DNA from 2 places in the Erwinia tracheiphila genome. Region 2 is predicted to be linked to the other one. Evidence: riboswitches for the same ligand, from Rfam matches in the RefSeq annotation. Region 2 holds a riboswitch; the other holds the start of a gene.

Region 1 (4,422 bases), 1.2 Mb from region 2:
ATGACCGAAGGCGTTTAAAATATAGGTGACTTCCTGTTCAATACGTTCGGGCTGCGCGTACAGCATGGATGGATCCATATTTCCCTGCAACGCTACCTTGTGACCGACACGGTGCCGTGCATCGGCGATGTCGGTGGTCCAATCCAGTCCTAACGCATCACAGCCAGTCTCTGCCATCGCCTCAAGCCACTGGCCTCCACCTTTGGTGAAAAGCGTGACCGGCACCCGACTGCCTTCATTTTCATGCAGCAGCCCGTCAACAATTTTGTGCATGTAGTGCAGCGAAAACTGTAAATAATCACGACCGGTCAACACGCCACCCCAGGTGTCAAAAATCATCACCGACTGAGCACCGGCGCGGATTTGCGCATTGAGATAAAGCGTGACGCTGTCCGCCAGCTTATCAAGCATCAGATGCAGCGTTTCTGGTTCCGCATACATCATCTTTTTCAGTTTGGTAAAAGCTTTGCTGCTGCTACCCTCCACCATATAGGTTGCCAGCGTCCACGGACTGCCGGAGAAACCAATCAATGGCACCTGACCCTGTAAATTTTTGCGGATAGTGCGCACGGCATTCATCACATAGCCCAGCTCCTGTTCCGGGTCCGGCACGGGCAGCTTTTCCACATCCGCCCGGCAGGTCACCGGAGATGAAAAACGTGGGCCTTCACCAGCCTCAAACCAGAGGCCTAATCCCATCGCATCAGGGATCGTCAAAATATCGGAGAAAAGGATTGCCGCATCAAGCGGATAACGGCGCAGCGGCTGCAGCGTAACCTCACAAGCCAGTTCTGCGTTTTTGCACAATGACATAAAATCCCCGGCCTGGGCGCGGGTGGCTTTGTACTCCGGCAAATAGCGCCCGGCCTGCCTCATCATCCACACGGGGGTGGCATCTACCGGTTGGCGCAACAGTGCGCGCAGATAACGATCATTTTTCAGTTCAGTCATGTTTATGGCTCTCTGTTTGCAGTCGCGCAGTATAACATTCATTGTTCCGCAGCGCGGCAAAGCGCAACGGTGTCTTCAATCAGGCGCCGTGCGACAGTGCCTGGCGGCGGCAGGAACGGCAGCGCATCAAAGCGATACCAGCCCGCATCCAGCAGTTCTTTTGGATCGATGACAATCTCACCACAGTGATAATCGGCCATAAACGCCATCATCAACGACTGAGGGAAAGGCCACGGCTGTGACGACACATAACGCAGATTCTTTACCGTAATGCCGCTTTCTTCCATCACTTCACGCGCCACGGCTTGCTCTAGCGTTTCCCCCACCTCAACAAAACCGGCCAGTACCGTATAAATACCGTTACGATGGCGAGTATGCTGCGCCAGCAGGATCCTGTCGTCACGACGAATAGCAACAATAATACAGGGAGCAATTTGCGGGTAGTAACGTTGACGGCAGTGGTTGCACAGGCAGGCCCATTCGGTTCTGCTGTGACGCATTTTATGCCCGCAGTAGCCACACCACTGATGCGACCGATAAAATTCAGCCAGCTGCACGCCCCGCCCGACAAGCTGGAACAGACCAACATCCTGATCAAGCAACTGCCGCAGCGAGGCCATTCCCTCTTTACGGCTGGCGCAAACCAGAAAAACCGGTTCGCCCAACCACTCACCGAGCAACATTCCCTGGCTACCCACCAGCCCCAACGCATCGGCGCGCCCCTTCGGAAGCTGGCACTCCGGTAACCAAAGTTTCTGTTCATGGCTGACAACCCACCATCCAGCGTCTACGCTTGAGATCTCACGTTGCATAAGTTTGCTCATCCTCCGCTTCACAGGCATTCAGTATCACGGGATTGCAGTCAGACAATCAAAAATAACACTTACGGAGTCACTCATGCTAAACCAGTTAAACGTTCTGACCGCCCGTGTTGGCGGATGCAGTGACCTGGTGGACTTTTGTCTGCAATCGCGTAAGCAGTTGCTGGTTGCTTATTATCAAATGGTTGGCATCAAGCCTAACAAGGATTCGCTGACCACGCTCGATCAAAACGCGCTGGATACCTTCTGCCAGACGCTTGTGGATTATCTTTCCACGGGCCACTTCACCATTTACGAACGCTTTATTAAAGAGATGGAAGGCAGCGAGCAGCTGGCAAAAGCAGCCATCATTTATCCTTCGCTACGTTCGAACACCGAGCAGATTATGCAGGTATATGATTCTCATTTTGAAAATGCCATTGATGATGATAACTATCTGGCATTTCAACAGGCGCTGTCAGAAATAGGAGAGGCGCTGGAAGCGCGTTTCTCCCTGGAAGACAAGTTTATTAATCTGGCGCTGGACAGGAACGCTCTGCGGCTGGAGGATGCAGCTAACAATGCTGCCCTGGTGCGTCCGGCCTGAAAAACGATGGATTCGTAAAAACCTTGTAGTTTCCAGAAAGCCCTTTTATGATGAAAGGGTAATCATGTGGTCGCAAGTATGCGACCACTTTTATTCTGCTGCCCTGTGAGGTGGCAAAATTCTTCTTGTCGGAGTGCCCTTAGGGGCTGAGACCGTTTATTCGGGATCCGCGGAACCTGATCAGGTTAGTACCTGCGAAGGGAACAAGAGTAACGATTCAGTACGGATCTGACGCCCTACGGGCATCATTTTCTGCACTTACTCCTGCCGAACTCCAGACAAGCCATTTTTCCCTTACTGAGGAATGCGCTATGTCTACCGTTGATAAAAAATCCACCCGCCGTGAACAGCGAGCTGAAGCCCAACAATTTATTGAATCGCTTCAGGGCAGTGCTTTTCCCCGTTCAAAACGAATTTATCTGACGGGTTCCCGTGAGGATATCCGGGTTCCCCTGCGGGAAATCCAGCTCAGTCCAACGCCGATTGGCGGCAGTGGCGGCAACCCACAATTTGAAGAAAACGAGCCGGTACCGGTTTATGATACCGCCGGGCCTTACGGCGATCCGGCAGCCGCTATCGATGTACAGCGCGGCCTGCCGTCCCTGCGGAAAAACTGGATCGCCGAACGTAACGACACACAGCCCATTGAACACCTTAGTTCGAACTACAGCCAGCAGCGTCTGGCGGATGACTCGCTGGACTCATTGCGTTTTGCTCACCGCGCCCAAACCCGCCGAGCCACGCCGGGGCGTCGTGTCACTCAACTGCATTACGCACGCCAGGGGACGATTACCCCGGAGATGGAGTTTATCGCACTGCGCGAAAACATGGGCCGCTCACGCATCCTTAGCGAGGAACTGCTGGCACAGCATCCCGGCAACAGTTTCGGTGCCCAGTTCCCGGACACCATTACGGCGGAGTTTGTTCGTCAGGAAGTGGCTGCCGGACGCGCCATTATCCCCGCCAATATCAATCACCCTGAATCGGAGCCGATGATTATTGGCCGTAACTTTCTGGTGAAAATCAATGCCAATATTGGCAATTCGACGGTCAGCTCCTCCATTGAAGAAGAAGTTGAGAAACTGGTCTGGGCCGTCCGCTGGGGAGCGGATACGGTGATGGACCTTTCCACCGGGCGTAACATCCATGAAACCCGCGAATGGATCCTGCGTAACAGCCCCGTACCGATTGGCACCGTGCCAATTTATCAGGCGCTGGAGAAAGTCAACGGCATTGCAGAAAATCTGAGCTGGGGCGTTTTCCGCGATACGTTGCTGGAACAGGCCGAACAGGGGGTGGATTACTTCACAATTCACGCTGGTGTGCTGCTGCGCTATGTACCCATGACGGCGAAGCGTCTGACCGGGATCGTTTCGCGCGGCGGATCGATTATGGCAAAATGGTGTCTGTCGCATCATCAGGAGAACTTTCTCTGGCAGCATTTCCGTGAAATCTGCGAGATTTGCGCGGCCTATGACGTATCGCTGTCGCTGGGTGACGGCCTGCGTCCCGGCTCCATTCAGGATGCCAATGATGAAGCTCAGTTTGCTGAACTGCGTACGCTGGGGGAACTGACCAACATTGCCTGGGAATATGATGTGCAGGTGATGATTGAAGGCCCCGGGCATGTACCCATGCAGATGATCCGCCGCAATATGACCGAACAGCTGGAACACTGCCACGAAGCGCCATTTTACACCCTTGGCCCACTGACCACCGATATTGCACCAGGCTACGACCACTTCACATCGGGCATTGGCGCGGCGATGATCGGCTGGTTTGGTTGTGCCATGTTGTGTTATGTGACGCCGAAAGAGCATCTGGGCCTGCCCAACAAAAAAGATGTTAAACAAGGACTTATTACCTACAAGATTGCAGCACATGCTGCCGATCTGGCCAAAGGTCATCCGGGCGCGCAGATCCGTGATAACGCCATGTCGAAAGCGCGCTTTGAATTCCGCTGGGAAGATCAGTTTAACCTTGCGCTCGATCCCCACACGGCGAGAGCCTATCACGATGAAACCCTGCCGCAGGAATCCGGTAAGGTTGCGCATTTCTGCTCCA
Region 2 (4,422 bases):
CCCGGCGACCGCATTAACGGTATAAAACAGCCCGACCCAAAACGGACGCACCGCCACCTCACGGGTGAGAAACAGACTGAGCGTCGGCGCCTGTAACGCTCCCGCCACGCCCACCATAAAAGAGACGGTCATAAACGGGTTGATTCGACGTCGACGTGATAAAAGCGATTTCATGACTGATCCTTCGGTATGGCGCTCGCGACAAGGTACACAGCATAAACAGAACAAACAAGAAGCACAGAAGAAAACAGGGCCAATGAAAAAAGGCCAGCGGCCATAAGCACGCTGGCGGGTGAAGTCGCACCATACTCAGATCAAGTAAAAATAATGTCGGAGCGCCATTCACAGAATGTCTCCCGCTCTTTCATCGACGGCTATTCTTCGCCTAATATAGAGAAAAAAAACAGACGACTTTACCAGGAGAGTTCCTCTTTTATGTCATCACCCCGTTTGAAACAGCAGTTTATTCGCCTGTGGCAGAGCTGTGAGGGGCAGTCACAGCAGACCACACTGAATGATTTAGCCCTCAGGCTGAATTGTTCACGTCGCCATATGCGCAGTCTGCTTAACGCCATGCAACAGCAGGGCTGGCTGGAATGGCATGCGGAAGCCGGGCGCAGTAAGCGCTCACAGCTCAACTTTCTTTATACCGGACTGGCGCTGCAACAACAGCGCGCAGAAGATCTGCTGGAACAGGATCGTATCGACCAGCTGGTGCAGCTGGTCGGTGATAAAAATGCGGTGCGGCAAATGCTGGTTTCACGCCTCGGGCGCAGTTTCCGACAGGGCAAACACATTCTCCGTATTCTCTATTATCGCTCGCTGCTCAACCTGCTGCCGGGCACCCCGCTCAGGCGATCAGAAACCCATCTGGCCCGGCAAATCTTCAGCGGGCTGACCCGCATTAATGAGGAAAATGGGGAAATTGAAGCGGACATCGCCCATCACTGGCAACAAATCACACCGCTGCACTGGCGCTTTTTCTTACGTCCCGCGATTCATTTCCATCATGGGCGCGAACTGGAAATGGCGGATGTGATTGCCACTCTGGAGCGGCTCACCAGTCAACCGCTGTATGCCAATCTGCATAAGATATCGTCCTCTTCTCCCTGGAGCCTGGATATTTATTTGCATCAGCCTGACCACTGGCTGCCCTGGCTGTTGGGCAGCGTTAGCAGCATGATCCTGCCGAAAGAGTGGCCGTCCATAGCCAACTTTGCCCGTCAGCCGATCGGTACCGGGCCTTATCAGGTGGTGCGCAACCAACAGCGTCAGCTGCGCATTGAAGCGTTTGACGACTATTTCGGCTATCGGGCGCTGATCGATGAAGTCAACATCTGGGTGCTACCGGAAATCAGTGAAGAACTGGTTTACGCCAGTGTGCGACTTCAGAGCGACAGCCTGAGCGACAAGTCAGAAGAGAGCAGGCTGGAAGAAGGCTGCTACTTCTTGCTGTTTGATCAACGCTCTGAACGGGGACGTAATGAACAGGTACGACGCTGGGTGAACAGCCTTTGCAATCCCGTTGCCCTGCTGAACCAGGCGGATATTGGCTATCAGCGTTACTGGTTTCCGGCCTATGGCCTGCTTCCGCGCTGGCATCACCAGCGGGATCTGACGCGCTCAACGAAACCAGCTGGATTAACCTCGCTGACGCTCACCTGGTATGACGACCATATCGAGTACCAGGCGATTGCTAACACACTGGAACCCTTACTCGCTGCCGGGGGCGTCACGCTGGTGACCCGCCAGGTGGACTACGCTACCTGGCACCGTGGCGATGCCGAAAGCGATATCTGGCTGGGCAGCGCCAATTTTACGCTGCCGCTGGCGTTCTCTCTGTTTGCGCTGCTGTATGAGATCCCGCTGGTGCATCACTGCGTGGCAACCAACTGGGAAACCGACGTGCAAAAGTGGCGGGAAAACAACCTGACGCTGACCGAGTGGAGTAAGCGGATAATTGACTCTCACACGCTGCATCCCCTGTTTCATCACTGGCTACTACTGGAAGGCATACGTACGATGCGCGGCGTAAAAATGAACACCCTGGGCTGGTTCGACTTTAAATCCGCGTGGTTTGCACCGCCTGAAGGATGATGCTTTCCCTGCTGCGGGGAAATCACTAGAATAGCGTCGTTCTCAACGGGGTGCGCTGAAGAAAATGGCGCTGAGAAAGACCCGTCGAACCTGATCCGGCTCATACCGGCGTAGGGATTTGAGAGTGTTATCCGCTCAGATCATGCGTCCTCACCCTTTTCCAAGGAACGCAATGTGTTAAAGAAAGTGCTCCCCCTGCTTATTCTGTGCTCACTTCCTGCTTTTGCTGAAAAACCCCGGCTCACGGTCTACACCTACGATTCATTCTCTGCCGACTGGGGGCCCGGCCCGGCGATAAAAAAAGCCTTTGAAGCCCGCTGCGACTGCCAGCTGAAATACGTGGCGCTGGAAGATGGTGTCGCGCTGCTCAATCGCCTGCGCCTGGAAGGAAAAAACAGCAAGGCTGACGTGGTTCTGGGGCTGGATAACAACCTGCTGGATGCGGCAGAAAAAACGGGATTGTTTGCCCAAAGCCATACCGATAACAGCAGGCTGACCCTCCCGGGCGACTGGAAAAACACCACCTTCGTTCCTTACGATTACGGTTGGTTTGCCTTTGTCTATGATAAAACGCGCCTGCAAAATCCACCAACGAGCCTGAAAGCGCTGGTGGAAAGCGACAGACCGTTCAAAATCATTTATCAAGACCCCCGCACCAGTACGCCAGGCCTTGGACTGCTGTTGTGGATGCAAAAAGTTTACGGTGATAACGCGCCTCAGGCCTGGCAGAAACTGGCCGGTAAGACCGTTACCGTCACCAAAGGCTGGAGCGAGGCCTATGGCCTGTTTCTAAAGGGCGAAGCTGACATGGTGCTGAGTTATACCACCTCTCCCGCTTATCACCTGATTGAAGAGAAAAAGTCCCAGTACGCCGCTGCCAGCTTTAGCGAAGGGCACTATCTACAGGTTGAGGTCGCGGGACAGTTGAAATCCAGCAGGCAGCCGCAGCTTGCCCAGGCATTTATGCAATTTGTCCTCGACAACGCTTTCCAGGACACCATCCCCACCAGCAACTGGATGTATCCGGTAACAAAACGTCCGCTACCCGCCGGTTTTGATACCCTGACCGTGCCGGGTACCTCGCTCCAGTACAGCCCGCAGGACATTGCCAACCATCGCAGCCAGTGGATCAGTGCATGGCAACGCGCCGTCAGCCGCTAAGTAAAGCCACCTTAGCGCCAGGCATAGTGGCCTCGGCGCTGCTGGTTGGCGTGGCGGCGCTGGCATTTGGCGCACTGTGGTGCCAGGCACCGGTCACGAACGTTATGACGCTGTGGCAGGATGACTACCTGTGGCACGTCCTGCGTTTTTCCTTCTTTCAGGCGCTGCTCTCTGCCACGCTGGCCGTGCTGCCTGCTATTCCCCTTGCCAGAGCACTCGGGCGCCGTCATTTTTGGGGCAGAGAAACCCTGCTGCGACTGTGCGCGATGACGCTGGTACTGCCAGTGCTGGTGGTGATTTTCGGCATTCTCAGCGTTTATGGACGAAGCGGCTGGCTGGCCACGCTGTGTTCACTGCTGGGGGTGCATTACACCTTCAGCCCCTATGGCCTGCAGGGCATTCTGCTGGCCCACGTATTCTTTAATCTGCCGCTGGCGGCGCGGCTGTTATTACAGGCACTGGAACACATTCCCGATGAACAACGCAAGCTGGCAGCCCAGCTTGGCATTCGCGGCTGGCACCATTTTCGCCTGGTGGAATGGCCGTGGCTGCGACGCCAGATCCTGCCCACCGCCGCACTGATCTTTATGCTTTGCTTCGCCAGCTTTGCCACCGTACTGGCACTCGGCGGTGGTCCCAAAGCCACTACGCTGGAGCTGGCGATTTTCCAGTCGCTCAGTTTTGATTTCGACCCCGCCCGCGCCGCGCTGCTGGCACTGCTGCAAATCCTGTGCTGCCTGGGGCTGGTGGTGTTCAGCCAGCGACTCAATAAGGCGCTCCCCGGTGGCAGCGCCAGCGACACCGGATGGCGCAATCCCGAAGACAGCATAGCCGCCAAAATAACCGACATGACGATCGTCGTCGCCGTGCTGCTTTTGCTGCTGCCGCCGCTACTGGCGGTGGCAGCAGACGGCATCAACCAGGGCCTGCCCGGCATATTACGGCAGCCAGCACTGTGGCAGGCAACATTAACTTCCCTGCGCGTTGCGCTTGGCGCAGGCATGCTCTCGGTGGTGCTGACCATGATGCTGCTATGGACCAGCCGCGAACTGCGCCTGAAACAGCGGCGGTGGATGGGCCAGACGCTGGAACTGAGCGGTCTGCTAATCCTCGCCATGCCGGGCATCGTGCTAGCGACCGGCTTTTTTCTGCTGTTCAATGATA

Evidence for each region. Region 2 has a riboswitch for thiamine pyrophosphate ahead of thiB (thiamine ABC transporter substrate binding subunit). Riboswitches for the same ligand answer to the same signal wherever they lie in the genome.
Region 1: another riboswitch for thiamine pyrophosphate. It lies ahead of thiC (phosphomethylpyrimidine synthase ThiC); the one in region 2 lies ahead of thiB (thiamine ABC transporter substrate binding subunit).

The regions. Positions count from the first base shown of each region.
Region 1 covers NZ_CP089932.1:298,010-302,431, reverse strand. Annotated here, with positions in the region: gene hemE (uroporphyrinogen decarboxylase) at 1-951, opposite strand, end outside; gene nudC (NAD(+) diphosphatase) at 990-1,763, opposite strand; gene LU633_RS01455 (Rsd/AlgQ family anti-sigma factor) at 1,849-2,358, shown strand; TPP riboswitch at 2,478-2,578, shown strand; gene thiC (phosphomethylpyrimidine synthase ThiC) at 2,670-4,422, shown strand, end outside.
Region 2 covers NZ_CP089932.1:4,040,902-4,045,323, forward strand. Annotated here, with positions in the region: gene LU633_RS21055 (MFS transporter) at 1-174, opposite strand, end outside; gene sgrR (HTH-type transcriptional regulator SgrR) at 436-2,097, shown strand; TPP riboswitch at 2,134-2,232, shown strand; gene thiB (thiamine ABC transporter substrate binding subunit) at 2,272-3,258, shown strand; gene thiP (thiamine/thiamine pyrophosphate ABC transporter permease ThiP) at 3,234-4,422, shown strand, end outside.